Regions from separate parts of the Kitasatospora sp. NPDC088779 genome, predicted to be linked through region 1. Evidence: riboswitches for the same ligand, from Rfam matches in the RefSeq annotation. Region 1 holds a riboswitch; the other holds the start of a gene.
The links. A riboswitch is a leader RNA that binds a small molecule or an ion and turns the genes downstream of it on or off. The one in region 1 is predicted to bind guanidine.

Region 1 (15,211 bases):
CCGAGTACGGTCCGCTGGTGATCGACTGGCGGGCGCCCGCCGCCGCGCCGTTCTACCGCGCCACCCCGGTCGAGCCGGGCCGGGTGGTCCGCCGCCGGGTGATCCGGTCCAAGGGGCGCCGGGTGATCGGCGTCGAGGACGACCTGCTGCGTCCCGACCTCACCCCGACCCTGAACGGCCGGGAGCTGGCGGTGGTCGGCGACGGCGCGCTGATGGCCTCGCTCGGCCGCGCCCGCAGCCACTCGATGCGCGACATCGTCTCCTCCATCCAGAAGGAGCAGGACGAGGTGATCCGGGCGGCCGCCGCCGGCGCCACGCTCGTCACCGGCGGCCCGGGCACCGGCAAGACCGCCGTGGCCCTGCACCGCGCCGCGTACCTGCTGTACCAGGACCGCCGCCGCTACGCCGGGGGCATCCTGGTGGTCTCGCCGACCCCGCTGCTGGTCTCCTACACCGAGGGCGTGCTGCCCTCGCTCGGCGAGGAGGGGCAGGTCGCCATCCGCGCGGTCGGCTCGCTGGTGGACGGCATCGAGGCGGGCACCTACGACAGTCCGGAGGCGGCCCGGGTCAAGGGCTCGGGCCGGATGGTCCAGCTGCTGCGCCGGGCGGCCCGGGCCGCGCTGGAGCTGGGCGCGCCGCAGGAGCTGAAGGTGGTCGCCCGCGGCGAGGTGCTCAAGCTGGACGCGGGCCGACTCAAGGCCGTGCGCGGCAACGTGATCGGCTCCGGCGGCACCCCGCTGAACCTGCTGCGCCCGCGCGCCCGCCGCCTGCTGCTGGACGCCCTGTGGCAGGAGGTCACCCGGCACCTGCCGAAGCCGACCGACCACTACGCCCGCGAGCAGCGCCAGGAGGAGAAGGAGTCCTTCGACGAGTACGTCTCGGACGAGGCGTCGTTCCTGGACTTCCTGGATGCCTGGTGGCCCGCCGTGACCCCGCGCCGGGTGCTCGGCACGCTCAAGCAGCACCGGCACATCAACCGGATCGCCCGCCGCGCCGTCTCCCCGGACGAGGCGAGGCTGCTGGCGGCGTCCTGGCGCCGGCTGTCCCCGAACGGCGAGGGCGCGCTGTCCGCGCACGACGTCGCGCTGGTGGACGAGCTCCAGGTGCTGCTCGGCGAGGCGGCCCGGCCGAAGGTGCGCGAGGTGGACGCGGTGGACCTGCTGAGCGGGCTGGAGGAGGTCACCACCTTCGCCGACCGCAGCTCCCGCCAGCGCGAGCGCGTCCCCGTCGAGCGCACCGAGTACGCGCACGTGATCGTGGACGAGGCGCAGGACCTCACCCCGATGCAGTGGCGGATGATCGGCCGCCGGGCCCGGATGGCGACCTGGACGATCGTCGGCGACCCGGCGCAGTCCTCCTGGCCGTTCCCGCAGGAGGCGCAGGCCGCGCTGGACGAGGTGCTGTCCGGCAAGCCGCGCCGCCGCTTCACGCTGACCGTCAACTACCGCAACCCGGCGGAGATCGCCGAGGTCGCGGCCAAGGTGCTGGCGCTGGCCGCGCCGGGCACCCCGTCGCCGACCGCGGTGCGCCGGGTCGGCGTCGAGCCGCGCTTCGCGGCCGTCGTGGACCCCGCCCCGGAGGCCTTCGGCGCGGCGGCCCGGGCGGAGCTGGAGCGGCTGCTGGGCGAGGTGGACGGCACCGTGGCGATCGTGGTGCCGATGGACCGCCGGGCCGAGGCGGCCGGCTGGGCCGAGGGCCTGGGCGAGCGGGCGGTGGTGCTGGGCAGCCTGGAGGCGAAGGGCCTGGAGTACGACGCGACCGTGGTGGCCGACCCGACCGGCATCGCCGGCGAGTCGGAGGCCGGCCTGCGGGTGCTGTACGTGGCGCTCACCCGGGCGACCCAGCGGCTGACCGTGCTGTCCGGTCCGGACGACCTGCCGGACGCGGCCGGCGTGCCCGCGCTGCTGCACGGCTGACGGCCGGTTCGCCGGACGAAGAAGGCCCCTCACCGGATGGTGAGGGGCCTTCAGACGTTAGTGACACCGACCCGCCATGCTCGCCTCGCGGCAAGTGGTCCCTCGAAGGGACGAAGGTTGGGCCCGGGGGCTTGGATCGAGCCGGTGTCCCGTCCAATGTAACGCATCGGCCCGGAGAGGCAAGAAGTTGTCGGGTCCGCACACTCAATGAACGTTATTTCTGGCTATCCCTTGGAAGGTGCGACGATCGAGGTCTAGCATGCGCAGGCGATGCCTTCAACAAAATGTTGAACCTGCCGCACGGACGGAAGAAGGAAGCGTCGATGGCGACGGTGCCCAGTGTCTCCAACTCGATCACGGTGCGGCTGGAGGTCCCGGCCCGGGGCAACGCCGTCAGTGCGATCACCACGGCCGTGGAGTCCTCCGGCGGTTCGGTGACCGGTCTCGACGTCACCGCCTCCGGCCTGGAGGCGCTGCGGATCGACGTGACGGTGGCGGCCTCCTCGGTCGCGCACGGCGAGGAGATCGTCGAGAAGCTGCGGGCGATCGACGGCGTGTCGATCGGCAAGGTCTCGGACCGCACCTTCCTGATGCACCTCGGCGGCAAGATCGAGATGTCGTCCAAGCTCCCGATCCGCAACCGTGACGACCTCAGCATGATCTACACCCCGGGCGTCGCCCGGGTCTGCATGGCGATCGCCGAGAACCCCGAGGACGCCCGCCGCCTCACCATCAAGCGCAACAGCGTCGCCGTGGTCACCGACGGCTCGGCGGTGCTGGGCCTGGGCAACATCGGCCCGGCCGCCGCGCTGCCGGTCATGGAGGGCAAGGCGGCCCTGTTCAAGCGCTTCGCCGGGATCGACGCCTGGCCGATCTGCCTGGACACCCAGGACACCGACGAGATCGTGGCCATCGTCAAGGCGATCGCCCCCGGCTTCGCGGGCATCAACCTGGAGGACATCTCCGCGCCGCGCTGCTTCGAGATCGAGGCCCGGCTGCGCGAGGCCCTGGACATCCCGGTCTTCCACGACGACCAGCACGGCACCGCGATCGTGGTGCTGGCCGCCCTCACCAACGCGCTGAAGGTGGTCGGCAAGGAGATCAGCGACATCCGGGTGGTGATGTCGGGCGCCGGCGCCGCCGGTACCGCGATCCTCAAGCTGCTGCTGGCGGCCGGCGTCGAGCACGCCACCGTGGCGGACGTGCGCGGTGTGGTCCACCAGGGCCGGGAGGACCTCAACGACAGCCTGCGCTGGATCGCCGAGCACACCAACCGCTCGGGCCGCACGGGCAGCCTCAAGGAGGCCGTGGCGGACGCCGACGTCTTCATCGGCGTCTCGGCCCCGAACGTCCTGGACGGCGACGACCTGGCCACCATGGCCGAGGACTCGATCGTCTTCGCGCTGGCCAACCCGGACCCGGAGGTCGACCCGGCCATCGCCCGGCAGACCGCCGCCGTGGTCGCCACCGGCCGCAGCGACTTCCCCAACCAGATCAACAACGTGCTGGTCTTCCCGGGTGTCTTCCGCGGCCTCCTGGACGCCCAGAGCCGCACCGTCAACACCGAGATGATGATCGCCGCCGCCCGGGCGCTGGCCACCACCGTCGCCGACGACGAGCTGAACGCCAACTACATCATCCCGAGCGTCTTCCACAAGGACGTCGCCAAGACGGTCGCCTCGGCGGTGCGCGAGGCGGCGCTGGCGGGCGTCCAGGAGAGCACGGAGCCGGCCCGTCCGACCCCGGGAATCGTCGGCACGCTCGACGCCTCCTCCTTCCCCACCGTCAAGCTCTGACCGGCGAGGCGGCCGACGTGTCGCTGATCGGTCAAATGTCCGAATAGCGGCCTTACCCGCCCGAGCCCGCCCCGAACCCTTGCGACACAAGGGCGAGGGGCGTGTTTGGGCTTGTCGTGCCTAGGGCGTACGGTAGCCCTGCACGGGGCAGGCGTGTCCGACAAGTACGGAACGTCCCCCTGGTCTTCCGGCGCGTCATCCCGACCGCCGCCCGGGCCCGGTCCGCCGGAGCCGACGGAGCGTCACACCTCCAACGGGTGGGGTTCGTTCGGGTGTCGTGGCCGGGGCCCGATTGGCTTTCTCGGGGCTGGTCGGGGCAGGATTCGTATCCAGGCAGGCGGACGGGCCTTCGACGGCACCGGCGCGCGGCATCGGGTACGGACCCGGCCTGCGACCACGCATTGCCTGCATGAGCACAGTGTGCGGACCTGCGGCCTATCCGGGTGCCCCCCGGTGGGAGTACCGATGGGCCCCCGCACACCGCAAGCGAACAGACCACAGGAGTACACATGAACCGCAGTGAGCTGGTGGCCGCGCTGTCCGAGCGCGCCGAGGTGACCCGCAAGGACGCCGACGCCGTTCTGGCCGCCTTCGCCGAGATCGTCGGCGAGGTCGTCGCCAAGGGCGACGAGAAGGTCACCATCCCCGGTTTCCTGACCTTCGAGCGCACCCACCGCGCCGCCCGCACCGCCCGCAACCCGCAGACCGGTGAGCCGATCCAGATCGCGGCCGGCTACAGCGCCAAGGTGAGCGCCGGCTCCAAGCTGAAGGAAGCCGCCAAGGGCGCCTGAACCACCCCTTGAACGCCCGAGAGGCCGGGCTCCCCTTCTGGGGAGCCCGGCCTCTCGTCGTGGGCCCGTGGGCCCGTGGGCCCGTGGCCCGGTGGGCCCTGCGGATCAGGCGTCGACCAGCTGCTCGGACGGCAGCTCGACGTGGGCGCCCAGGTCGCGCAGCTTGTCCATGAAGTTCTCGTAGCCGCGGTTGATCAGGTCGATGCCGTGCACGGTCGAGGTGCCCTCGGCCGCCAGCGCCGCGATCAGGTACGAGAAGCCGCCGCGCAGGTCGGGGATGACCAGCTCGGCGCCCATCAGCTTGGACGGGCCGGAGACGACCGCCGAGTGCAGGAAGTTGCGCGCGCCGAAGCGGCACGGGGTGGCGCCCAGGCACTCGCGGTACAGCTGGATGTGTGCACCCATCTGGTTGAGCGCGCCGGTGAATCCGAGCCGCGACTCGTACACCGTCTCGTGGACGATGGACAGGCCGGTGGCCTGGGTCAGGGCGACGACCAGCGGCTGCTGCCAGTCGGTCTGGAAGCCCGGGTGCACGTCGGTCTCCAGGGCGATCGCCTTGAGCTCGCCGCCCGGGTGCCAGAAACGGATGCCCTCGTCCTCCACCTCGAAGGCGCCGCCGACCTTCCGGAAGGTGTTCAGGAAGGTCATCATCTCCAGCTGGCGGGCGCCGCGGACGTAGATGTCGCCCCTGGTGGCCAGCGCCGCGCAGGCCCAGGAAGCGGCCTCCAGGCGGTCCGGCAGCGCGCGGTGGGTGTAGCCGCCCAGCTCGTCGACGCCGGTGATCAGGATGGTCCGGTCGGTGCCCAGGGTGATGATCGCGCCCATCTTCTGCAGCACGCAGATCAGGTCGACGATCTCCGGCTCGATGGCCGCGTTGCGCAGCTCGGTGACGCCCTCGGCGAGGACGGCGGTGAGCAGCACCTGCTCGGTCGCGCCGACCGAGGGGTAGGGCAGCTCGATCTTGGTGCCGCGCAGGCGCTGCTGGGCGACCAGGTAGGTGCCCTGCGGGTGCTTCTCGATGGTGGCGCCGAACTGGCGCAGCACCTCGAAGTGGAAGTCGACCGGACGGCCGCCGATGTCGCAGCCGCCCAGGCCCGGGATGAAGGCGTGGCCGAGGCGGTGCAGCAGCGGGCCGCAGAACAGGATCGGGATCCGCGAGGAGCCCGCGTGCGCGTCGATGTCGGTGACGTTCGCACTCTCCACGTGCGACGGGTCGAGGATCAGCTCGCCGTCCTCGTCGCCGGTCCGCACGGTGACCCCGTGCAGCTGGAGCAGTCCGCGGACCACCTTGACGTCGCGGATGTCCGGGACGTTGCGCAGTCTGCTGGGGCCCTGGCCGAGGAGGGCGGCGACCATGGCCTTGGGCACCAGGTTCTTCGCACCGCGGACGCGGATCTCGCCTTCGAGCGGGTTTCCGCCGTGGACCAGCAGGACGTCGTCGGTCATCGTTCTCGCAATCCGGGGTGCCAGAGGAGTGGGAAGGCTCCGGTAGAGAGCCGGTGGTGGACCGGTTGGTACGGGCGCGCTCGGGCCCCCGGCAAAACCGAGTCGGCACCGTAGAAGGGCGTCCACCATCCGTAGATGGTAGTGGGCGTGCCGATGGTTCCCGTGAGCCTCTCCCGTGATGGTCCTCTCTCCGGGCTCGCTCCCGCCCGCCGGAGGGGCCGTTCGGGTGTTTGTCCGGCGTGGCGGGGTTTCGATCGTTGAGGTGTCCGACCCCGGCCGTTCTGCGGGATCATGTGGGCATGACGGCGGCCCACTCGCACGCAGGACGGTCCCACACCGGCCGTCTGCTCGTCGCGACGCCCCTGCTCACCGACCCGAACTTCGCCCGGGCGGTGGTGCTGCTCCTCGACCACGACGTCGAGGGGGCGCTCGGCGTGGTCCTCAACCGGCCGACGCCGGTCGAGGTGGGCAGCGTGCTGGACGGCTGGGGGCGGCTGGTCGGGCAGCCCGCCGTGGTGTTCCAGGGCGGACCGGTGGCGCTGGACTCGGCGCTCGGCCTCGCCGTGGCGCCGGGGGAGCCGGGCACCGGCGAGCCGCTCGGCTGGCGGCGGGTGCACGGCGCGATCGGCCTGGTGGACCTGGAGGCGCCGCCCGAGGTGCTGGCCGGCGAGCTGGGCGCGCTGCGGATCTTCGCCGGGTACGCCGGCTGGTCGCCGGGCCAGCTGGAGACGGAGCTGGGGAGCGGCGCCTGGTACCTGGTGGACTGCGAGCCGGGGGACATCTCCAGCCCGGAACCGGAGCGGCTGTGGCGCTCGGTGCTGCGCCGCCAGCGCGGCCCGCTGGCGCTGCTCGCGACCTATCCGGACGACCCGACGCTGAACTGACGTACGGGCCGCCGTCGCGATACTGGCCGGGTTTCGCGGGGCGCCCATAGACTTGGCACCTATGAGCACTCTTGAGCCCGAGCGCGGCCTCGGCACCGGCACCCTGGTCGAGCCAGTCCCCCAGGTGTCCCACGGGGACGGCGACCACGAGCGCTTCGCGCACTACGTCCAGAAGGACAAGATCATGGAGAGCGCGCTCTCCGGCTCGCCCGTGGTGGCGCTCTGCGGCAAGGTCTGGGTGCCCGGGCGCGACCCGAAGAAGTACCCGGTCTGCCCGATGTGCAAGGAGATCTACGACGGCATCGGCAAGCCGCAGGGCGGCGACGACAACAACGGCGGCAAGTAGCACCGACCGCCGCGGGCCGGTGCCCGGCGCCGTTGTGCACGGTGTGGTTGTGCACAGCGCCGTTTTGCATAGTGCCGCGTTTCCGAAGTGGTCTATGCCAGTCGTCCGGGGCGGGGGCAGGATGTCGGAATGGACCTCATTCCCGTGCCTTCGAGTGCCGTCCGCCGCCCGGACGAGGACTTCCCCCTCGACGACGCCACCACGCTGACCGCGCCGCCCGGGCTGGCCGACGCCGAGCGGTGGCTGCGCACCGCGCTGTCCGCGGCCACCGGGCTGCCGCTCGGCCCGGGCCGGCCGGGCGCGGGCATCGAACTGGTCCAGGACGACGCGCTGGCCGCCGAGGCGTACCGGATCACGGTGCGCCCCGGCCACGCCCTGATAGCCGCGGGCGGGCCGGCCGGTGCGCTGTGGGGGGCGCAGACCCTGCGGCAGCTGCTCGGCCCGGACGCCTTCCGCCGTTCCCCGCTGCGCGGCACCGGCTGGGTGCTGCCCGGTGCGGACATCGAGGACGCCCCGCGGTTCGGCTGGCGCGGTGCGCTGCTCGACGTCGCCCGGCACTTCCTGCCCAAGTCGGACGTGCTGCGCTTCGTCGACCTGCTGGCCGCGCACAAGCTCAACGTGCTGCACCTGCACCTGACCGACGACCAGGGCTGGCGGGTGGAGATCAAGCGCTACCCCGGCCTGACCGAGCGCGGCGCCTGGCGGGACCGCTCGATGGTCGGCTACCGGGTCGGCCAGCGCCGCGACGACCGCCCGCACGGCGGCTACTACACCCAGGACGACCTGCGCGAGATCGTCGCCTACGCGGCCGCGCGCGGGGTCACCGTCGTCCCGGAGGTCGACCTGCCCGGGCACACCCAGGCCGCCGTCGCGGCCTACCCCGAGCTGGGCAACACCGACGTGGTGGACACCGCGGCGCTCGGCGTCTGGACGGACTGGGGCGTCAGCCACAACGTGCTCAACGCCTCCGAGGACACCCTGCGCTTCTTCGAGGGCGTGCTGGAGGAGGTCCTGGAACTCTTCCCGTCCGAGTTCATCCACCTCGGCGGCGACGAGTGCCCCAAGGAGCAGTGGAAGGACAGCGCGGCCGCCCAGGCGCGGATCCGCGAGCTCGGCCTGGCCAACGAGGACGAGCTGCAGAGCTTCGTGATCCGGCACTTCGACCGCTGGCTGGCCGAGCGCGGCCGCCGGCTGATCGGCTGGGACGAGATCCTGGAGGGCGGGCTCGCCCCGGGCGCCGCCGTCTCCTCCTGGCGCGGGTTCGGTGGCGGGATCGCCGCGGCCAAGGCCGGGCACGACGTGGTGATGTGCCCCGAGCAGCACGTCTACTTCGACCACCGGCAGGCCGACGGCCCGGACGAGCCGATCCCGGTCGGCTTCGTGCGCACGCTGGAGGACGTGTACCGCTTCGAGCCGGTGCCCGGGCAGCTGGACGAGACCGCCGCCCGGCACGTGATCGGCACCCAGGCCAACCTGTGGAGCGAGTTCATGGACAGCGCCCGGGACATCGACTACCGGGCCTTCCCCCGGTTGGTGGCCTTCTCCGAGGTCGCCTGGTCCGACCTGCCCACCGATCCGGCCGAGCGCGACTACGCCGGCTTCCAGCACCGGCTGGAGGCGCACCTGAAGGTGCTGGACGCGCTCGGCGTGGAGTACCGCCCGGCGGACGGCCCGCACCCCTGGCAGCGCTGGCCCGGGGTGGCCGGCCGGCCGATCGAGGGCCCGCCGCCGGTGCGCTGAGCGCGACGGACTCGTCCCGGCGGGAACTTCTGAGTGGTCATCTGACGTCAAGAACAGATGAACATCTGCCCTGGTCCGGTTCGGGCCGGGGCAGATACCGCCCGGTATCCGTCCCAATCGGGCAGTCCCGTTCACCTGCCCCGAAATGATCATCGAGCATTGTGTGCCAGAGTTGCCCAACCCGGCCCGATCGCCCGTACCCTACGGGCCAGGCCGGGCTGCTGACGCGGACACCACGGCCGAAGGCCGCGGGCGGCAGCCGATCGATGAGCAAGTGGAGCACGGTGGGACCCAGGTGAACCGGACGATCATGCTGCCGGCCTCCCTCGACGAGGCCGTCGACGCGCTGGCCGCCACCCCGGCCGCGGTACCGGTGGCCGGAGCCACCGACCTGATGGAAGCCGTCAACGCCGGACGGCTACGCCCCGCCGCCCTGGTCGGCCTCGGCCGGATCACCGAACTGCGCGGCTGGCGCTACGAGGACGGCGGCACCGCCGTCCTCGGCGCCGGACTCACCCACGCCCGGATGGACCGCCCCGACTTCGCCGCGCTCATCCCCGCGCTCGCGGACGCCGCCCGCACCGCCGGCCCGCCGCAGGTCCGCAACGTCGGCACCCTCGGCGGCAACATCGTCACCGCCGCCCCGGCCGGCGACACCCTCCCGGTGCTCACCGCCCTGGAGGCCAGCGTCACCCTCGCCCGGGCCGGCGCCAGCCGCGAGGTGCCGGTCAGTCACCTGCTCACCGGCCTCGACCCGGTGCGCCCCGGCGAACTCCTCACCTGGGTGCGCGTCCCGCTGCTGCACGCCCCGCAGGTCTTCCTCAAGGCCACCGGCCGCAGCGGCCCGGCCCGCGCCACCGCCTCCGTCGCGCTGGTCCTCGACCCCGCCCGGCGCGCCGTGCGCTGCGCGGTCGGCGCCGTCGCACCGGTGCCGCTGCGCCCGCTGGAGGCCGAGGCCTGGGTCGCCGGCTGCATCGACTGGGACGGCAGCCGGGAGATCGACCCGGCCGCGACCGCCGCCTTCGGCGAGTACGTGGCCACCGCCTGCGTCCCCGACAGCTACGGCGCCGAAGGCGCCTGGGAGGCCGTGACCGAGGGGCCGAGCGCGGCCGCCGTTCGGCTGCGGCGTACCGTATCGGTGCTGGCCCGACGGGCACTGGGAAGGGCGCTGAAGTGACCACAGACCCCATCGAGACCCTCGACGCCGACCCGCTCGGCCTCACCCCGCAGGTCAGCCGCGAGCTGCGCCCGTGCGCCTCGTACACCTTGCGGGTCAACGGTTTCGAACGGCCCGTCACCGACGCCTGGATCGGCGAGAGCCTGCTCTACGTGCTGCGCGAGCGGCTCGGCCTGGCCGGTGCCAAGGACGGCTGCGAGCAGGGCGAGTGCGGGGCCTGCTCGGTGCAGGTGGACGGCCAGCTGGTGGCCGGCTGCCTGGTGCCCGCCGCGCTGGCCGCCGACAGCGAGATCAACACCGTCGAGGGCCTGTCGGCCGCCGGCGGCGCGAGCGACGTCCAGCAGGCGCTGGCCGAGTCCGGCGCGGTGCAGTGCGGCTACTGCACCCCCGGCATGGCGATGGCGGTGCACGACCTGCTCCAGCGCAACCACCGCCCGACCGAGGTCGAGGCCCGCCAGGCGCTCTGCGGCAACCTCTGCCGCTGCACCGGCTACCGCGGCGTGCTGGCCGCCGTCCAGAGCATCGCCGACGCGCGCGCCGAGGACGCCGAGGAGACGGAGGAGGCGGCCTCTCCGGCCGCCGCCCAGGCCGCCGCCCCGGTCGCGGGACAGCCCGCCGAACAGCCCGCCGGGGAAGCGGCCGCCGGACCGGAGCCGGCCGCCGAACCGCCGGTCTACGCCGACTCCGACGCCTGGATCGAGCACGTCCCGCAGCCGCCCGCCGAGCAGCCCCCGGCCGGCACCGACCAGCCGTACGGCGACGGCCAGGGCGGCTACGACACCGGCGTGTACGACACCGCCGTCCTGACGCCGGTCCAGGGCATCCCCGCCCAGACCACCGACGACCAGGTGTACTACCCGCCCCAGGGCTACCCCGAGCAGCCGTACCAGGGCACCCCCGCCCACGGGACCTACGTGCCCGGCGGCTACCCGCAGCAGAACGGCTACGACGCCGGGTACGACGCCCCGGTCTACGAACCCACCCCCGCGCACGGCACGCCGCTGCCCGGGGCCGCCTTCGACGGCACGCCCCCGCACGGCACGCCGTACGTCGCCACGCCCCCGCACGGCGCTCCGGCCGGCGGCACCGCCCCGGCCGGCGTCCCGTACGGCGCCACCCCCGCCCACGGCATCCGGCTCCCCGAGGACGACCACGCATCATGACGTCGCCTACCGACATCGGCGCAGCACTCCAGCAGGACGGCGGCGAGGGCGGCGCACCGGAGCCGTTCGGCCTGGGCAGCTCACCGCTGCGCAGCGACGCGCTGCCCAAGGCGCTCGGCATCTACCCGTACGCGGCCGACCTGTGGGCCGAGGGGCTGCTCTGGGGCGCGGTGCTGCGCTCGCCGCACCCGCACGCCCGGATCAGGGGCATCGACACCGCGGCCGCGCTCGCGCTGCCCGGCGTGCACGCCGTGGTCACCGCCGCCGACCTGCCGCCCGGCCCGGACGGAACCCCGGACGGCGCCCCGGCCGGGCCGATCGTCGCCGACCGGCCGGTGCTGGCCGCGGGCGTGGTGCGCCACCACGGCGAGCCGATCGCCGCGGTGGCCGCCGACCACCCGGACACCGCCCGGCTGGCGGTCGGTCTGATCGCGGTCGACTACGAGCCGCTGGAGGCCGTCACCGACCCCGAGCAGGCCTTCACCGCCCCGTCGCTGCACCCGGACGGCAACCTGTTCCGCCACCTGCCGCTGCGCACCGGGGACCCGGACGCGGCCGGCGAGATCATCATCGAGGGCCTCTACCAGGTCGGCCGTCAGGACCCGGCCCCGCTCGGGGCCGAGGCCGGGCTGGCCGTGCCGCGCCCGGACGGCGGCGTCGAACTGCACCTGTCCTCCACCGACCCGCACGGCGACCGCGACCGCACCGCCGCCTGCCTCGGCCTGGAGCCCGACCGGGTCCGGCTGGTGGTCACCGGCGTGCCCGGGGCCACCACCGACCGCGAGGACCTCTCCTTCCAGGTCACCCTGGCGCTGCTGGCGCTGCGCACCGGCCGCCCGGTGAAGATGACCCTCACCCGCGAGGAGTCCTTCCACACCCACCCCTCGCGCCACCCCGCGCTGCTGCGCTACCGCCACCACGCCGACGCCGAGGGCACCCTGGTGAAGGTCGAGGCGCAGATCCTGCTGGACGGCGGCGCGTACGCGGACGTCTCCGCCGAGGCGCTGGCCGCCGCCACCGCGTTCTCGGTCGGCCCGTACGTCTGCCCGAACGTCTTCGTGGACGCCTGGGCGGTGCGCACCAACAACCCGCCGGCCGGGCGGATGCGCGGCGAGGGCGCGTTGCAGGCCTGCTTCGCCTACGAGTCGCAGCTGGACCAGCTGGCCGCCCGGATCGGCGTGGACCCGGTGGAGATCCGCCGCCGCAACGCGATGGCCACCGGCGACCCGATGCCCACCGGACAGGCCGTCACCTGCCCGGCGCCGGTCGGCGCGCTGCTGGAGGCCGTCGCGGCCGAGCCGCTGCCGGCCCTGCCGGTGGACGACCCGGACGCCGAGTGGCTGCTGCCGGGCGGGCCCGGTGGGGCCGGCGACCCGGCGGCGGTGCGGCGCGGGATCGGCTACGCCGTCGGCATGGTGCACATGCTCGGCGCCGAGGGCGAGGACGAGGTCTCCACCGCCACCGTGCGGGTCAGCGGCGACCACGCCACGGTGATCTGCGCGGCCGTCGACTCCGGACAGGGCTTCGCCACGCTGGCCCGGCAGATCGTGCAGACCGTGCTGGGCGTCAGCGAGGTGTACATCGCGCCGGCCGACAGCGACCAGTCCATCGCCGGTCCCTCCGCCCGTGGCCGGCACACCTGGGTCTCCGGCGGCGCCGTCGAGCGCGCCGCGCTGATGGTCCGCCACCAGCTGCTCCAGCCGATCGCCGCCAACTTCGGGATGTCGGTGGAACTGCTGCAGATCGCCGACGGCAAGATCACCTCGTACGACGGGGTGCTCGGCATGCCGGTCGCCGAGGCGCTGGAGGGCAAGGAGCTCTGGGCGACGGCCCAGTGCCGCCCGCACCCCACCGAGCCGCTGGACGAGTCCGGGCAGGGCGACGCCTTCGTGTCGATCGCGTTCTGCGCGATGCGCGCGGTGGTGGACGTGGACATCGAGCTGGGCGCCGTCCGGGTGGTCGAGATGACGGTCGCCCAGGACGTCGGCCGGGCGCTGAACCCGCGGCAGATCGAGGACCGGATCGAGGCGGGCGTGGCCCAGGGCGTCGGCCTGGCGCTGCTGGAGGACCTGCGCACCGAGGGCGGCGTGCTGCTGAACCCCTCGCTCACCGGCTACCGGCTGCCCACCGCGCTGGACACCCCGCAGGTGCGCATCGCCGCCCTGCTGGAGGAGCGGGACGTGGTCGCCACCTTCGGGGCCAAGGCGGTCAGCGCCGCCCCCGCGGTGGTCGCCCCGGCGGCCGTGGCCGCCGCCGTCCGGGCGGCCACCGGCCTGCCGGTCGGCCGGCTGCCGATCCGGCCGGAGGACGCGGTCGCGGTCTGACGGGCGGGGGCGGCGGCTTCGGCCGACCGCCCCGGAAATACCGGAAACAGGAATTGCCGGTCGACGGAATGTCGACCGGCAATTCCATTTCCGGCGAGGCCATGACGGGAATCGAACCCGTGTACACCGCTTTGCAGACGGTTCCCTAAGCCACTCGGGCACACGGCCAGTGAATTCATAGTGGCGGAATGCGCGGGGGGCCGTCAACGGCGGAATGTAAATTCTGTATGGCGGCTTGTGCTACGGTCGGAACCAGGTGGTCGGTTGCCCGGCCGCCCCGGACGAGCGCGTCGTACCCGGTGACGACAAGACGGCGCAGTTCAGCGGCAATCCGGCCGCTGTGGACTGCGGAGGTAGGCCGTCATGGCATGGCTCGTTCTGATCATCTCGGGTGTCCTGGAGACCGTGTGGGCGGTGGCCCTGGAGTCGTCCAAGGGCTTTTCCCGGCTCACCCCCAGCCTCGTCTTCGGTGTGGCCCTGCTGCTGAGCATGGGCGGGCTGGCGTACGCGATGCGCACCATTCCGATCGGCACCGGCTACGCGGTCTGGGTCGGCATCGGTGCGGTCGGCACCGCGCTCTACGGCATGGCCGTCCTGGGGGACGCGGTGACGGCGGCCCGGATCGGCTGCCTGCTGCTCATCGTCTCCGGCGTGGTCGGCCTGAAGGTGCTCCACTGACCGCCGCCTGAGCTTCGCCCGCCCTTCCCCCGACCCCGGTCCTAGGCCCAGCGACCTAGCTGGTCACCGACTCGGGTCAGGGGTCATGAAGGCAGACGGCCCTTACGATGTTACGTATGACCACTGCCTCCCCCACCTCGGTCGACTCCGCCTCGATACCCTCCGAACTCGACCCAGGTGGCGGGGTCCTCAGCGGCCGCTACCGCGCTCTGACGCTGGGGATCGTGTCGGTGGTCCTGGTGATCGCCTTCGAGGCGACCGCCGTCAACACCGCGATGCCGACGGCGGCCCGCCAGCTGAACGGCATCGGGCTGTACGCCTTCGCCTTCTCCGGCTACTTCACCACCACGCTGTTCGCGCTGGTGGTCTCCGGGCAGTGGTGCGACCGGCGCGGGCCGATGCAGCCGCTGTTCACCGGCATCGCGGTGTTCGGTGTGGGCCTGGTGGTGGCCGGGACGGCGCCGGGCATGTGGGTGTTCGTGGCCGGGCGGGCGATCCAGGGCCTGGGCGGCGGGCTGGTGATCGTCGCGCTGTACGTGGTGGTCGGCCGGGCCTACCCGGAGCGGCTGCGGCCGGCGGTGTTCGCGGCCTTCTCCTCGGCCTGGGTGCTGCCCTCGATCATCGGGCCGCTGGTCTCCGGCGCGATCACCCAGCACCTCGGCTGGCGCTGGGTGTTCCTGGCCGTGCCGGTGCTGATCCTGCTGCCGCTGGCCGTGATGGGCCCCGCGCTGACCCGCTCCGAGCGGGAGCACCCGGTGGCCAGGGGCTCGGACTTCGACCGCCGGCGCACCCTGCTGGCCGCGATGGCGGCGCTCGGTGCCGGCCTGCTGCAGTACGCGGGCGGGCGGCACGACCTGATCGGGCTGCTCCCCGGGATCGTCGGGGCGGCGCTGCTGGTGCCGGCCGTCCTGGGGCTGTTGCCCGAGCGGACCCTGCGGGCAGGGCGGGGG
Region 2 (15,211 bases), on a different contig from region 1:
CCCCGTCCGCCTTCTACCAGCTCAGCGCCGCCGACCGGGACCGCCCCGGATCCGAACTCGCCCTGCGCTACGTGGTGTTCGGCGGCGAGGCGCTCGAACTGGCCCGGCTCGACGACTGGTACGCCCGCCACCCGGAGGACGCGCCCACCCTGGTCAACATGTACGGCATCACCGAGACCACCGTGCACGTCTCCTACATCGCCCTCGACCGGGCCACCGCCGCCGCCGGAAGCAGCAGCACCATCGGCGTCAACATCCCCGACCTGCGGGTCTACGTCCTGGACCAGCACCTCCAGCCCGTCCCGCCCGGCGTCACCGGCGAGATGTACGTCGCCGGGGCCGGCCTGGCCCGCGGCTACCTCGGCCGCCCCGACCTCACCGCCGGACGCTTCGTCGCCGACCCGTACGCCGAACTGTTCGGCGAACGCGGCACCCGGATGTACCGCTCCGGCGACCTCGCCCGCCGCCGCGCCGACGGCGTCCTGGAGTACTTCGGCCGCGCCGACCAGCAGGTGAAGCTGCGCGGCTTCCGGATCGAACTCGGCGAGATCGAGGCCGTGCTGGCCGCCCACCCGGGCGTCGCCGACGCCGCCGTGGTCGTCCGCGAGGACGCCCCGGGCGACAAGCGACTGGTCGGCTACGCGGTCACCACGGCGAGCCCCGAGGACCCGAGCGCCGTCGCCGCCCCCACCCCCGAGGACCTGCGCGCCCACGCCGCCGCCGGACTGCCCGCCCACATGGTGCCCTCCGCCGTCGTCCTGCTCGACCGGCTGCCGCTCACCGCCAACGGCAAGCTCGACCGCCGCGCCCTGCCGGCCCCCGACGCGCCCGCCACCGGCGCCGGACGCCCGCCGCGCACCCCGCGCGAACAGCAGCTGTGCGAACTCTTCGCCGAGGTGCTGGGCGTCGCGGCGGTCGGCGTCGACGACGACTTCTTCGCCCTTGGCGGCCACTCGCTGCTGGTCGTCCGCCTCGCCGGGCGGATCCGCGAACTGCTCGGCCTGGACGTCGGCATCGGCACCCTGTTCCAGTCGCCCACCGTCGCCGCCCTCGACACGGCCCTGGCGGCCGGCTCGCAGAGCGCCGACGCGCTGGACGTCCTGCTCCCGCTGCGGCCCGCCGCGCCCGGACGCCGTACCCCGCTGTTCGCCGTCCACCCCGCCGGCGGCCTCAGCTGGTGCTACACCGGCCTGATCCGCCACCTGCCCGCCGACCTGCCGATCTACGGCCTCCAGGCCCAGGGCGTCGGCGCGGCCACGGCGGCCCGGCCCCTGCCGCAGACCCTGGACGAGCTGGCCGCGCACTACGTCGACCGGCTGCGCGAGGTCCAGCCCGAGGGCCCGTACCGGCTGCTCGGCTGGTCCACCGGCGGGATCATCGCGCACGCCGTCGCCGTCCGGCTCCAGGACCTCGGCCACGCCGTCGAGTTGCTCGCGATCCTGGACGCCTACCCCGCCGAGGGCTTCCGCGACCTGCCCGTCCCCGACCAGGCCGAGGCGCTGGAGGCGCTGCTCACCATGGGCGGCTACGGCCCCGAGGACCTCGCCGGGCGGCCGCTCGAACTCGCCGCCGTCACCGAGCTGCTGCGCCGCGAGGGCAGCCCGCTCGCCGGACTCGACGACGCCACCGTGGCCGCCCTCAACCGGATCTACCTCAACACCAACCACCTCGTCCGGGGCCACGACCACCGCCCCTTCGACGGCGACGTGCTGTTCTTCCGCGCCACCGTCGACACCATCGACGAGACCCTGGTGCCCGAACTCTGGACCCCGTACGTGTCCGGCCGCATCGACAACACCGACGTCGCCTGCTCGCACAAGGACATGACCCTGCCCGCCCCGATCGCGCACATCGCCCGCGTGATCACCGACCACCTGGAGAAGTCCTCCGATGAGTGACGCCCCCGCCAACCCCTTCGACGGCGACGGCGAGTTCCTCGCCCTCGTCAACGACCAGGGCCAGCACTCGCTCTGGCCGGCCTTCGCCGCCGTCCCGGCCGGCTGGAACGTCTCCCACGGCCCGTGCGAGCGCGCCGACGCCGTGCAGTGGATCACCGCCCACTGGACCGACCTGTGACCCCTCCGGCCGTCGAGGCCGCCCCGGCGCGCCCCCTGCTCGCGGGGCGCGCCGCGGTGGTCGTGGTCTACACCGCCGCGATGTGCATGAACGGCCTGGACTCGACCATCGTCAACCCCGCGCTGTTCACCATCGCCGAGGACTTCGGGCGGCCCGTCTCGGCCGCCAACGCCGTCGAGACGGCCTTCCTGGTCGGCCTCGCCGTCGGCCTGCCGGTGGCGGGCTGGCTCGGCGACCGGTTCGGCGTGAAACGGGTCTTCCTCGGCTCCCTGGCCGCGTTCACCCTCGCCTCCGCCCTGTGCGCCGCCGCCCCCGGCCTCGGCTCGCTCGCCGCCGCGCGGGCCGTCCAGGGCGTGGCCGGCGGGCTGCTCACCCCGGTCGGGATGACCCTGCTGTTCCGGGCCTTCGCCCCGCACGAGCGGGCCGGCCTGGGCCGGATCCTGATCGTCCCGACCGCCCTGATGCCCGCCCTCGGCCCGCCGCTCGGCGGCCTCCTGACCGAACACCTCTCCTGGCACTGGCTGTTCCTGGTCAACGTGCCGGTCGGGGTCGCGGCCGTCGTGACCGGGCTCATCGGCCTGCGCGCGGCGGACGAGCCCCCGGCCGGCCGCTTCGACACCACCGGCTTCCTGCTCGCCACCCCCGGCCTCGGACTGCTCACCTACGCGCTCGGCTTCGGCCCGGCGCACGGCTGGTCCTCGCCGGGAGTGGCGCTCAGCGGCGTGGCCGGTCTCCTCCTGCTCGTCATCGCCGTGCGCCACCAACTCCGCTCCGCCGAACCACTGGTGGATCTTCGGCAGCTCGCCGACCGCACCTTCGGCACCGCCACCTGGCTGGCCCTGCTCACCTCGGCCGGCCTGATGGGCGCCCTGTTCGTCCTCCCGCTGCTCTACCAGGCCGCCCTCGGGGCCTCGGCCCTCGACGCCGGGCTGAGCGTCTTCCCCGAGGCGATCGGCCTGATGGCCGCCTCCCAGGTGGTCGACCGCCTGCTGCCCCGGTTCGGTCCCCGCCGCCTCGCGCTGCCCGCGCTGCTGCTCGCCGCCCTCGTCCTGGCCGCCCTCGGCTTCGCCGAGAACCCCTGGGCCGTACGGGCGTTGATGTTCGCGGTCGGGCTCGTCCTGGGCACCGCCGTGCTCACCGTCCAGATCGCCGGCTTCGCCGACGTCCCCGGGCCCGCGATGGGCCGCGCCATGGGCCTGTTCACCATCGTCCGCACCCTCGGCGGCGCCCTCGGCATCGCCGCCACCGCCGCCCTCATCGGCGCCCTGGACACCGACGGCGGCTCACTCGGCCCCTACCGCCTCGCCCTTCTGCTCACCGCCGCCCTGGTCGCCGCCGGCACCCTCCTCACCACCCGCCTCCCCCGGGAGGCGCCGGCACCACCCCTCGCCGACTGAACAGCCACGCCGCACCCCGCGATCGCGGGGTGCGGCGTCAGTTCGTTGGACGCGGCCTTCCGGGCTCAGGCGCTCGGCCAGAGGATCAGGTCGGGCAGGGCGTGCCGGCGCGGTCGGTCGCCGAGGTCGGCGAGTGCGGTGCGGATGGCCCGGAGGTGTCCGACGGTCAGCTGCAGGGGCGGCTCGTCGGGTTGGTGGGTCGTGCGGATGGGGTAGTCGACGCCGGGGGTGCGGGTCATCTCGATGTGGCAGCCGAGCAGGTGCGTCACCGGGCGGCGTTCGGCGAAGTCGATCAGCCGGTCGACGGTGCGGGTGAAGGCAGGCCAGTCGTCGATGTAGAGGCGGCCCGGGTAGACGGTGTCGCCGGTGAGCAGCAGGCCCGTCCACGGGTCGTAGTAGGTGACGGCCGCCGGGTGGTGGCCCGGGGTGGCCAGGCATTCGAGCACCCGGCCGCCGCCCAGGTCCACCCGCGCGACGGCGTCCGGGTCCTGGTCGAAGCCGAAGTACGGCCAGGCCGTGGCCGGGTCGGCGCCGACCAGGGTCGTCGCGGGCCGGTCGGCGAACTGCCCGTCGCCCGCGACGTGGTCGCCGTGCGGGTGGGTGTGCAGGACGAGCAGTCCGTAGCCGTCGCGGGGGTGGTCGGCGAGCCACTGGTCGATGAGTCCGTCGACCACGGTGCGCAGGGGGAAGTACGCGGCGGAGGCGGTGGCCCCGGTGTCGATCAGGACCGCCCGCTCGCCCCCGAACAGCAGGAACAGGAACGGCGCCTCGTAGTCGACCGCCTTGTTCTGCCGCAGGATGACGGTGTGCTCGTCGTACGCGTGGACCTGGATGTCCGGGTCCGTGTTGTGCTTCGCGGACGGGGACCCGTGGATCCACCGCACGTCGAGCGGACGGGCGATCGGGGCACCGGCGGCCATGACGTCTCCCTCGGTGCGTCGTCTTGGCGGGCCGGGTACGGCGCACATCTCGTCCGGGGCGGTCACCGGCGCGCCGCCACCGGGACGCTAGCACGCCCGGGTGGCGGGACGCCTCGGCCGCCGTCGGTCCGGATGGTCCACCGGGAGTTCTCAGGCACGCCCCAGCAGGTGCGCCAGCCCGTCCGCCAGCCCGCCGCGCCAACAGGCGTAGTCGTGGCCGCCGTTGAACTCGCGGTACGCGAGGTCGTAGCCGCGGGCGGTGAGGACGTCGCGCAGGTGACGGTTCTGCGGGAGCAGCATCCACTCCTGGAGGCCGACCTCGACGTAGAACCGGGCCTCCCGCCTTTGCTCGCGGGCGAATTGGCGGGTCAGCCACTCACTGCCCTCGTCGAACTCGGTCTCGTCCGGCCACCAGAAGGAACCGGACTGACAGAGCGCGCCGCCGAAGCGGTCGGGGCGCCGGAACGCGGCGAAGGCGGCGGTGAGGCCGCCCGCGCTCTGGCCGGCGATCACGGTGGCGGCCGGGTCGGTGGTGGTGCCGAACTCCGCCGCCGCCCAGGGGAGGAGGCGGTCGGCGAGGAGGTCGACGAAGGCCGGGTTGCAGCTGAGGTCGTCGGGTCGGCAGGGGCCCATGGTGTGGACGAGCAGGGCGACGGTGGGCGGGATGGCGCCGTCCGCCGCCAGGTTGTCGAGGGTGTCGCCGACCGACAGCACCTCGCCCCACATCTCGCCGTCCAGCAGCACGGCCACCGCGAACGGCCCGCCACCGGCGGAAGGCCCGCCCCCGGCGGGGAGGTGGACGTCCACCCGCCGCCCGGCCACCTCGTGGGCCACCGTCCGCCCGCGCGGCACGCCGTCGCGCCGCCGGACGTACGGCTGGGCGGGGGCGTCGGGCAGGCTGAGCACGGACGACGGGTGGCGCCCGTCGCGGGCGGGCAGCCGGGGGGCGGCGTCGTGCGGGTCGGGGCGGGCGTGGTCGAGGACGCGCAGCCAGTCCGCCCGGGCGGTGCCGGGGGCGTCCCCCCGGAACGGGTACAGCTGGTAGGACGCCCGGTGGTCGGCGCGCAGCCGGTAGGTGATCGACCAGCGGCCGTCGTCGCGGCGGGTCATCAGGTGCGGGGCGAGGTCGCCGGCGTGCCGGTCCTTGTCGGTGACGGTGTGCAGGAGGGCGAGCACGCCGTCGCACGACGCGTCCTCGTGCACGAAGGTGACCAGGCGGTAGGCGGGGTCGGCCGGATCGGGCTCGACGAGGGGAAGGGTTTCCATCTGCGGTACTCCTCGGGAAGGTTAAGCGGGGGTGCCCTTGCGGCCGAGCAGCACCCAGAGCAGGAAGGGGCCACCGAGGACGGTGGTGACGATGCCGACCGGGATCTCCACCCCGTCGATCAGCACCCGCCCCACGGTGTCGGCGAGCACGACGAGGACGGCGCCGGTCAGTGCCGAGCCGAGGACCGGCACGCGCGCCGGCCCGGCCAGCCGCCCGGCGATCACGGGCGCGGCCAGCGCGACGAAGCCGACCGGCCCGCACACGCCGACGGCCAGCCCGGCCAGCGCGACGGCCAGCAGCAGGCAGCCGAGCCGGACCCGGCCCGGGTCGACGCCCAGCGAGGCGGCCACGCTGTCGTCGAAGCGCAGCACCGCAAGCCGCCGGGCCACCGCCAGCGCGAGCGGCACGAGTACGGCCAGCCCGATCAGGACCGGGGTGGCGACGGCGTAGTCCCGCCCGTTGAGACTGCCGGAGGTCCAGACGTACAGCGAGCCGGCCGAGTTGAGCGAGCGGCGGGCGAGCGCGACCTGGATGACGGCCGAGGCGAGCGCGGACATCGCGAGGCCGACGACCAGCACCCGGTAGCCCTGCGCGCCGAGCCCGCCGGAGACCAGGGTGACGACCAGGACGGCGGCCAGCGCGCCGAGCGGGCCGGCCCACCAGGCGCCGAAGGTGCCGGAGACGGTGGCGGAGATCAGGACGGCGGCGGTGGCACCGTCGTTGACGCCGAGCAGTTCGGGGGTGGCGAGGCGGTTGCGGGCGAGGGTCTGGGTGAGGCAGCCGGCCAGGCCGAGGGCGGCGCCGGCGGCGAGCCCGGCGACGATCCGGCCGAGCCGGAACTTCTGCACCAGCAGCACGTCCAGCCGGTCGCCGTAGCCGAACACGGCCTGGAGGGTGCGGCCGAGGCCGAGTTCGCTCTGCCCGGCGTGGGCGGACACGACGACGACGGCGAGCAGCGCCGCGGCCAGGGCGAGCGAGGCGAGCAGCGCCCGGCGGGGGAGCAGCAGCGACCAGGCGCCGCGCCGCAGCACCAGGTCGGGTTTCGGCGCGGGCGGCTCGGACCGCCGGACGGGGGCGGGCTCGGCCGGGTCGGCCATGCCGAGCGCGGCGGTCCGGCGGGAGCGGACGATCGCGATCAGCGTGGGGGCGCCGACCAGGGAGACGATCACCGACACCGGCGCCTCGAACGGGCGGGCCACCAGCCGGGCCAGCACATCGGCCCCGGTGAGCACGGCGGCACCGAACAGGCCGGCGAGCACGGTGAGTTGCCCGACCCTGGGGCCGGCGACGGCCCGCGCCAGGAACCCGGCGAGCAGACCGAGGAAGGAGATCGGGCCGGCCAGCGCGACGGCCGAGGCGGTCAGCAGGGTGACGGCGAAGGCGACCGCGGCCCGGGTGGCGCCGGGCCGGTGGCCGAGACCGCGGGCGAGGTCGTCGCCGAGCGCGAGCGCGGTGAGCGGCCGGGTGGCGAGCAGGGCGAGCAGGAAGCCCACGCCGAGCACCGGGGCGAGCTGGCGCAGCGTCGTCCAGCCCTCCACCCCGGCCAGCGAGCCCAGCACCCACACCCGGTACCGGTCGTACGCCTCGGGCGAGTTGACGATCAGCACGCCGGTGAGCCCGCCGAAGGTGGCGCCGACCGCCGAGCCGCCGAGCACCAGTCGCATCGGGGACCCGCCCCGGGCACCCGCGATGAGCAGCACCAGCGTGCTGGCGAGCACGGCGCCGCCGAAGGCGAAGGCCAGGTACCCGTACGAGGTCTGGATGCCGAGCACGGCGATGCCGAGCACGACCCCCAGCGAGGCGCCGGCGTTGACGCCGAGCAGTCCGGTCTCGGCGAGCGGGTTGCGGGTGACGGACTGCAACTGCGCCCCGGCGACCCCGAGCGCGGCGCCGACCAGCAGGGCGGTGGCCGTGCGGGGCAGGCGCAGGTCGCCGACGACGAGGGCGAGCCGGCCGTCCGCGCGGGCCCCGTGGCGGTCCAGCAGGTAGTCCAGCACCCGCCCGGGGCCGACCTCCCCGGCGCCGACGGACAGCGAGAGCGCGGCGAGGGCGAGCAGGACCGCGACCGCGCCGAGGGCGATCGGCCAGGCGGCGCGGCGGCCGTCCCCGCGCGGTGGCGTCGGCGGCGGCGGGGCGTCCGGCTCGGTGCGGGACTCCCCGGGGGCGCCCACTTGCGACAATGTCATAAGGTAAGGCTAACCTAATGAGCGCATCGTCCTGTGGGCACCGTCACCGTGCCGGGTCGCCCGGACGCCGCCCAACCCCCGTACCACCGCTGCCCGGAGGCACCCATGCCGTTCGCCCAGAGCCCGCTCCACCCCGTCCGCCGCCGCGCGGCCCGGGCGCTGGCCGTCACCGGGGCGGCCGCCCTCCTGCTCGCCGGGTGCGGCTCCTCCGGGTCCTCCTCCGGATCCTCGGGCTCCGCGGGCGGCTCCTCCGCCGCCGGCAGCCCGGCGGCGGACGCGGCCGGCGGCAAGCGCACCGTCAAGGACGCGACCGGCAAGGCCGTCGAGATCCCCGCCGCGCCCCAGCGGATCGTCACCCTCACCCAGGAGGACCTCGACGCGGTGCTCGCCCTCGGCGTCAAGCCCGTCGGCATCACCAACGGCCAGGGGCTCAACGAGCCGCCCGCCTACCTCAAGGACAAGGTCCAGGGCGTCCCGGTGGTCGGCAACCTGCTGCAGCCCGTGATGGACAAGGTCATCGCCGCCAAGCCCGACCTCATCCTGGCCGGCGACATGCAGGACGAGCAGATGCTCAAGCAGCTGCGCGAGATCACCCCCGCCACCCTCGTCACCATGGCGCCCACCGACGACTGGAAGCTCGCCTTCCGCGGCATCGGAAACGCCGTCAACAAGCTCGACCAGACCAACAAGGTGATCGCCGACTACGAGGCCAAGGCGGCCAAGGCCGGTGGCGACCTCGGCAAGAACAAGGGCGCGGCCGTCTCCATCGTCCGCTGGAACCCGACCGGGCCGAGCTGGATGGAGAAGAAGCAGTTCGCCAGCGGCGTCGCCCTCGACATGGGCCTCACCCGCCCGGCCGCGCAGGACAAGGACGGCAACGCGCACAGCCCGGCGCTCAGCCTGGAGAAGCTCGCCGAGATCGACGGCGACTGGCTGTTCCTGTCCACCCTCACCGACGACGGCAAGACCGCGCTCAAGGACGTCCAGTCCAAGCCCGCCTACCAGGAGCTGGGCGCGGTGAAGAACAAGCACGCCGTCACCGTGGACGGTTCGGTCTGGTCCACCCGCGGCGGGCCGCTCGCGGCCGACGTGGTCATCGGCGACATCGGCAAGGCGCTCGCCGCCTCCTGACCGGTCCGCGTTCGGGCCCGTGCCCGCGTTCGGGCCCTGTTCGGGCTCGTACCCGCGCTCGGGCCCTGTTCGGGCCCGTGCCCGCGTTCGGGCCCGTACCCGGTCGGCCGGCACCTTGCCCGGTCGGCCCGCAGCCCCCTCCAACCGAAGGAACCCTCGATGGAGTTGACGATCCAGGGCCTCACCGCCGGCTACGGCCCCGGCCGCCCGGTGCTCGCCGGCGTCGACCTCACCGTCCCGGCCGGCCGGGTGGTGGCCGTCGTCGGCCCGAACGGCTGCGGCAAGTCCACCCTGCTGCGGGCCGTCGCCCGGCTGCACCGGCCGGACGGCGGGCGGGTGCTGGTCGGCGGCGAGGACGTCTGGCGGCTGCGGCCGCGCCAGGCCGCGCACCGGGTCGCGCTGCTCCCGCAGAGCCCGCAGGCCCCCGAGGCGGTCACCGTCGCCGGACTCGTCCGCTATGGCCGCCACCCGCACCAGGGGCTCTTCCGCCAGTGGTCGGCCGACGACGAGCGGCTCACCGCCGGGGCGCTGCGCGCCACCGGCGTCGAGGAACTCGCCGACCGCCGGCTGGACCGCCTCTCCGGCGGCCAGCGGCAGCGCTGCTGGCTCGCCATGGTGCTCGCCCAGGACGCGCCCGTCGTGCTGCTCGACGAACCCACCAGCGCGCTCGACCTCGGGCACGCCGTCGAGGTGCTGGAACTGGTCCGCGAGGTCGCCGCCGGCGGGCGGACGGTCGTCATGGTGCTCCACGACCTCGCGGCGGCGGCCCGCTACGCCGACCTGGTCGTCGCCCTGCGCGACGGCTCGGTGGTGGCCTGCGGCCCGCCCCGCGAGGTGGTCGACGCACCGCTCGTGCGCGCGCTGTACGACATCGACAGCGACGTGCTCGCCGCCCCCGGGGACGGCGCGCCGGTGATCGTTCCCCGTGCGGCGCCGGTGCGTTGACGATGCGTCAGGCATGACCTGGCGCGCGACGGGAGGCGGGTGGCGGGGCAGGCGGCGTGCCGTCTGCCCCGTTCACTCGTTCGACGGGTTTGCGCCCAGGAAGCCGCGGAGCGGCCTCTCCGGCTGCCGCTTTGTCAGTGGGCCTCGCTACGTTCCTCGCATCGCTGACCGGCAGGTGGGAGGAGACGTCCGTGGCATGGGTGGAAACAGGCGCGGGAGGGTACCGCGTCGCGCTCGACGGGGAGGGCAAGGTGGTCTGCCGCAACGCGGCGGGCCGCGAGCTGAAGTCCCTGCCGTCGAAGCTCGGTGACGATCCGGTGGTCGTCCAGCTCAGGCAGCTCACCGAGTGGCTGGCCGCGCACGAGCGGCGCTGCCAGGAGGACGTCGAGCGGTGGATGGTGCGCTCGCTGCCGGTGCCCGCCGCCGTGCTGACCGCGGTCTGGGCGGACGAGGCCTGGCAGGCCGTCCTGCGCGACCTGGTGGTCACCGGCTCGGACGGCGCCGTCGCCGGCTTCCTGCGCGGTGCGGACGCCGAGCGCGGGATCGGCCTGGTGGACCTGGACGGCGACACCGTCCGGCTCACCGACGGAGAGATCCTGATACCCCACCCCGTGCTGCTCCCGGACCTCGACGACCTGCGCGAGTTCGCCGTCGAGCTCGGCGTCTCCCAGCGCGTGCCGCAGCTCTACCGGGAGGTCTGGCACCGGCCGGACGAACTGCCGGCCGGCACCGAGGTCACCACCTACGCCGGCGGCCGCTACCGGGAGCTGCGCGAGCTGCTCGGACGCTGCGCCCGGCTCGGCCACCGGGTGCGCGGCGGCTCCGCCGTCCAGCCCGTGGTGGAGGCGGGGCGCACCGTCGAGGCCCGCGTCTGGGTGGGCGACTACTACGAGTACGACGCCTGCGAGACGGGTGCGCTCAGCTGGGCGGGCCCGGACGGCCGGGTGCTGCCGCTCGCCGAGGTCGGCCCGATCGCCTGGTCCGAGGGCATGCGGATGGCCGCCGCACTGTACGCAGGCCGCACCATCGAAGGGGAGGACGCCGCATGACCGCCACCGGACTCGACCAGAGGGCCGTTCAGGACGCCGACCGGGCGGCTGCCCAGGACACCGGGCCGCACGAGCGGCTGCTCGACGCGGGGGCCGTGCTCCCGCCCGGCACCCTGCCCGGCGCCGGCCGCCCCGACAGCGCCGCCGACGTGCTCACCGCCCGCGCCTACACCCACCCCGCGCTCGACGGGCGCCGGATCGTCCGGCTGGTCCCCGGCGCGCTCGGACCGGCCGAGGACCTCGCCGTCGACTTCCTCGGGCTCGTCCCCGACGGCGCGCCCGCCGAGGTCGGCCAGGTCCGCCAGGAGGCGCTCGGCTTCCCCGCCTGGGCGCTGGTCCACGACCCGGCCAACGGGCACCACGCGCTCGCCCTGGTCAAGGAGATGGAACGGCTCTCCCGCCAGGCCCGGTCCAAGCCCGGCACCGCCAAGGACGGGTTCGAGGCGCTGGCCGCCCGTCTCGGCCGCGCCGTGCCGCACTTCCTGCCCACCTTCTGCGAGGAGGTCGGCCGGATCTTCCTCGCCCACGGCAACCAGACCTACGCCGCCAGCTACTTCGGCAAGGCCCGCGAGGCCGAGCGCACCTACCGCCTGACGGTCGACGAGGAGCGGCTGCGCGCCGTCTTCCTGGAGTTCGCCCTGGCCGGCGCGCTCACCGTCAAGTCCCTGCGCCAGTACGTCAAGGAGCTCACCGGGCGGCTCGACGCGCTGACCGCCTGGCAGCGCTTCCGCCAGCTGTGCACCGAGCGCTCCGCCGCCGGCATGGCCCCCTACGCCGGGGTCGCCGAGGACGCCCGCGCGCTGATCAAGGCCGCCGGGCTGGACCGCGCCGAGCACGAACAGGCGCTGCTCGCCGAACTGCTGGCCGCCCCGGGCGTCAACCGGGCGCCCGGCGCGTTCTGGAAGTCCTGGCACGGTTCCCTGACCGAACTCGGCCGGCGCGACCCGGCGGTCCGGGCCCGGCTGCTGGAGCTGATGCCCGACCCGGCCGGCACCGACGCCGCCCTGAACGACACCGCCTGGCTCGGCCTGCTCGCCGAGACCGGGGCCGAGCAGCTGCTCACCGGCCCGCGCCCCGAGGGCGCCGAGGACTCCGAGCCTGCCGCCGCGTGGCTCCGGCGCTGGTGCCACCACCTCGGGCGCGGCTGGCGCTCCCGGCCCAGTTGCGCCGCCACCGTCGCCCTGGCCGGCCGGATGGCCGAGCGGCTGCGGGCCGACGGAGTCCCGGTGGACCTGTACACCGACGTCCGCCGCAGTCAGACCCAACTCGACCTGCTGGACCAACTGCTCGCCGACGGCGTGCCCGTCGCCGACCCGTCGGCCACCCACCGGTTCGACCTCAAGGACTGGGTCGACCAGTGCGGCGCCGACAGCACCGGCCTCGCGGCCGTCGCCGCCGACCCGCGCTTCCGGCCCGCCCTGCGCGCCGCGACCGCGCCCGCCTGGGACACCGCCGTCAAGCGGCAGGTGCCCGCCCTGCCGCTGCTGCGCCGCCTGTTCGAGGAGTGGGCCGAACTCCGGGCCGACGAGCTGACCGCCGCCCGCGGCCTGGCCGGCGCCGCCGACCTGGTGCAGTCGCTGAGCCCGTACCGCACCGCCGTGCGGGCCGTCGCCCCGGACGCCGCCGAGCGGATCGCCGCCCTCGACGTCACCGCCCTGCTCGCCGGGGCGCTCGGCGCCGGCATCCTCGACGAACTCGGCTGGCCCGCCCTGGAAGAGGCCCTGGCCACGCTCGCCGACCCGGCCGACCCGACCGACCCGACCGACCCGACCGACCCGACCGACCCCGCCAAACCCGTGGACCCTGCGGACCCCGAATCCGCCGGGCCGGACTCGGAGTCGCCCGACACCCCCGGCCTCAACGGCGGGCGCCTCACCGGCCTGATCGTCGAGGACGCCTGGCCGCACCTGATCCTCGCCCGCCACGACCAGGCCGTCGTGGTCGGCCCGCAGGGCGTCCTGCTGGAGCACACCCTGCGCCTGCCCCCGGCGAAGGAACGCTGGAACCAGCCCCGGTTGCGCTTCGTCGACGGCGAACTCCTCGTCGCCTGGTACCAGGACGGAAAGCAGCACGCCTACTGGTCCAGCCGGCCCGGGGAGGTCACCGAACTCACCGGCGAGACCATCGCCGGCTACTACTACGGCGACCGGGATCCCGAGCCCCCCTCCCTCCCGCTGCCCGGCGGCGGCCGCACCACCGGCGAACGCCCGCTGCACCCCGGCGACACCCGGATGCCCGGCGAACACCGGGTCCTCGGAGACGGCACCGGCCACTGGACGCTGCGCTACGGCCAGGACGGCGCCGTCCTGCGCGAACTCGACCCGCACACCGGCGCCCTCGGCCGCGCCGCCGAACCACCGGTGATCGCCGCCACCGCGGCCGCAGGCTGGCTGCCCGCTGCTCGCGCCCGACTGCTGCCGCTCCAGCCCGGCCTGGAGCAGACGCCGCTCGGCACCGACGGCACCGTGCTCGGCAGCTGGGTCCGGATCGACCCCGGCCGCGCCGTCACCACCACGACCGCCGACGGACAGGCCATCGTCCTGCCGATCACCGACGGCCACCCGGACCACGTCCCGGTCGGCCGCCTCACCCTCCCCGGCCAGGCCCGACCGGTCGTCACCGAGGCGCAGCGCGGCGGCCTCGCCCTCACCCTGCCCGACCTGGCCACGGACACCGACCGCACCGCCGACCTGCGCCCCTGCCGCCCGGGGGACTTCGCCGCCGCCGGCACCGGGCTCGTCCCCCCGCTCGACCACTGGCACGCCCTGCGGCCCCGCGACGAGGCAGGCTCCCGCGTCCTGCGTGGCGTCGACACCGAGCAGGCCGCCCGCCTGATCGACGCCGCCTGGCCGACCGACAGCCGGCCCGCGCCCGAGGAGGAGCAGCGCTGGATCACCGTCCAGGGCGTCCGGCGCCCGCTCGCCCGCTCCGGTGGCGCCCGCCGCGCCCTGCCCGTTCAGGCGGTCGGCACCGTCCTGCCCGGCATCAGCCACCCGCTGCTGCTCGCCGGGGTCGCCGGGCTCGCCCGCACCGCCGCCGACCTGCTCGACCGGACCGCACGGTTCGTCCCGCAGCCGGAGGCCGAGAAGCCGTCCAAGGCCGAGGCCGCCGAGTACCGGCCCGAGCACGGCCGTGACCACGAACTGCGCGAGGCCGTCACCACCCTCCTGCCCGACGTCGCCTGCTTCGGCCCCAACTGGGGCGACGGAGACCGGTGGCGGGTGCTCACCAACCTGCGCGCCGTCACCGCCGTCCTGGCCGACCCGCCGACCGCCACCGGCGAGGGCTGGAGCACCCCGGCCACCGTCACCCTGCAACACGGCGACACCCACCACGGCTGGCTCCACCTGCTCGGCCGTCTCGACACCCTCGCCTACGCGGTGGCCGCCCCGCTCACCGAACCGGCCCACCGCGCCAGCCTCGTGCTGCTCCTCGGCGAACTGACCGAGGGAGTGCTCGCCGACCGCGGCGCCACCCTGCGCGAGATCGTCCTCGGCGAACCCGCCGACCGCGCCGACCGCCGCCGGCCCGCCGTCCCCCGCGAGGGGCAGGTGCTGCGCCACGGCGACCGCACCGTCGTCATCCTCGGCCACCGCCGGCACCACGAGGGCACGGAGCAGTGGTACGCCGTCGACCACGACCCGAGCGGCGCGTTCGGCCCCGTCGCCCACTTCACCACCGTCAAGGAACGCGGCACCGAGGAGCGGGTCGACGCCGCCTGGATCGCCGCGCTCCGGCAGGCGGCCGTGCTGCACGGCGGCGCCCCCTGGCAGCCCGCCCGTGCCATCGCCTTCGGCGGGCTCACCGGGATCGGTGCCGCCCGCGCCGCCCTGCTGCTCAGCCCGCCGCCCGGGCTCTTCCAGTGGCACAGCGCCGTCCTGTCCGCCGACCGCCTCGCCGAGTACGGCCTCAAGTCCACCGAGGCCAAGGCCGCCCGGGACTGGCTGCGCGGTCGCGACCGGACCGCCCTCACCGACGTCTGGGGCGCCCTGCTGCCCGCCGACCCGAAGACCCTCTGGACGGAGGGCCCCGACGTCGACGCCGGCGCCGCCGCCTGGATCCGGCACTTCGGCCGGCTGGTCACCCTCCCCGAGGCCGCCCAGGCCACCGTCACGGGCGCGCGGATCGAACACATCGAGGCGGTGCTCAACCTCGCACAGACCCCCTGGCTGACCGGCACCACGGCCTTCCGGCTCAGCGACGACGGCGGGTCCACCCCCCAGCTGCTCGCCGAGGACCA

Region 2: another riboswitch for guanidine. It lies ahead of AB0P03_RS02560 (MBL fold metallo-hydrolase); the one in region 1 lies ahead of AB0P03_RS08440 (SMR family transporter).

What each region holds. Positions count from the first base shown of each region.
Region 1 covers NZ_JBFBHW010000007.1:52,771-67,981, forward strand. Annotated here, with positions in the region: gene AB0P03_RS08385 (UvrD-helicase domain-containing protein) at 1-1,916, shown strand, start outside; gene AB0P03_RS08390 (NAD-dependent malic enzyme) at 2,240-3,712, shown strand; gene AB0P03_RS08395 (HU family DNA-binding protein) at 4,222-4,503, shown strand; gene murA (UDP-N-acetylglucosamine 1-carboxyvinyltransferase) at 4,609-5,949, opposite strand; gene AB0P03_RS08405 (YqgE/AlgH family protein) at 6,249-6,833, shown strand; gene AB0P03_RS08410 (DUF3039 domain-containing protein) at 6,895-7,179, shown strand; gene AB0P03_RS08415 (beta-N-acetylhexosaminidase) at 7,309-8,919, shown strand; gene AB0P03_RS08420 (FAD binding domain-containing protein) at 9,230-10,096, shown strand; partial or broken gene AB0P03_RS08425 ((2Fe-2S)-binding protein) at 10,174-10,620, shown strand; gene AB0P03_RS08430 (xanthine dehydrogenase family protein molybdopterin-binding subunit) at 11,256-13,583, shown strand; tRNA gene AB0P03_RS08435 (tRNA-Cys) at 13,680-13,751, opposite strand; guanidine-III (ykkC-III) riboswitch at 13,837-13,903, shown strand; gene AB0P03_RS08440 (SMR family transporter) at 13,947-14,261, shown strand; gene AB0P03_RS08445 (MFS transporter) at 14,378-15,211, shown strand, end outside.
Region 2 covers NZ_JBFBHW010000002.1:214,804-230,014, reverse strand. Annotated here, with positions in the region: gene AB0P03_RS02575 (amino acid adenylation domain-containing protein) at 1-1,898, shown strand, start outside; gene AB0P03_RS02570 (MbtH family protein) at 1,891-2,076, shown strand; gene AB0P03_RS02565 (DHA2 family efflux MFS transporter permease subunit) at 2,073-3,473, shown strand; gene AB0P03_RS02560 (MBL fold metallo-hydrolase) at 3,539-4,393, opposite strand; guanidine-III (ykkC-III) riboswitch at 4,406-4,466, opposite strand; gene fes (enterochelin esterase) at 4,544-5,659, opposite strand; gene fhuB (Fe(3+)-hydroxamate ABC transporter permease FhuB) at 5,681-7,846, opposite strand; gene AB0P03_RS02545 (iron-siderophore ABC transporter substrate-binding protein) at 7,952-8,977, shown strand; gene AB0P03_RS02540 (ABC transporter ATP-binding protein) at 9,137-9,922, shown strand; gene AB0P03_RS02535 (DUF4132 domain-containing protein) at 10,123-10,971, shown strand; gene AB0P03_RS02530 (hypothetical protein) at 10,968-15,211, shown strand, end outside.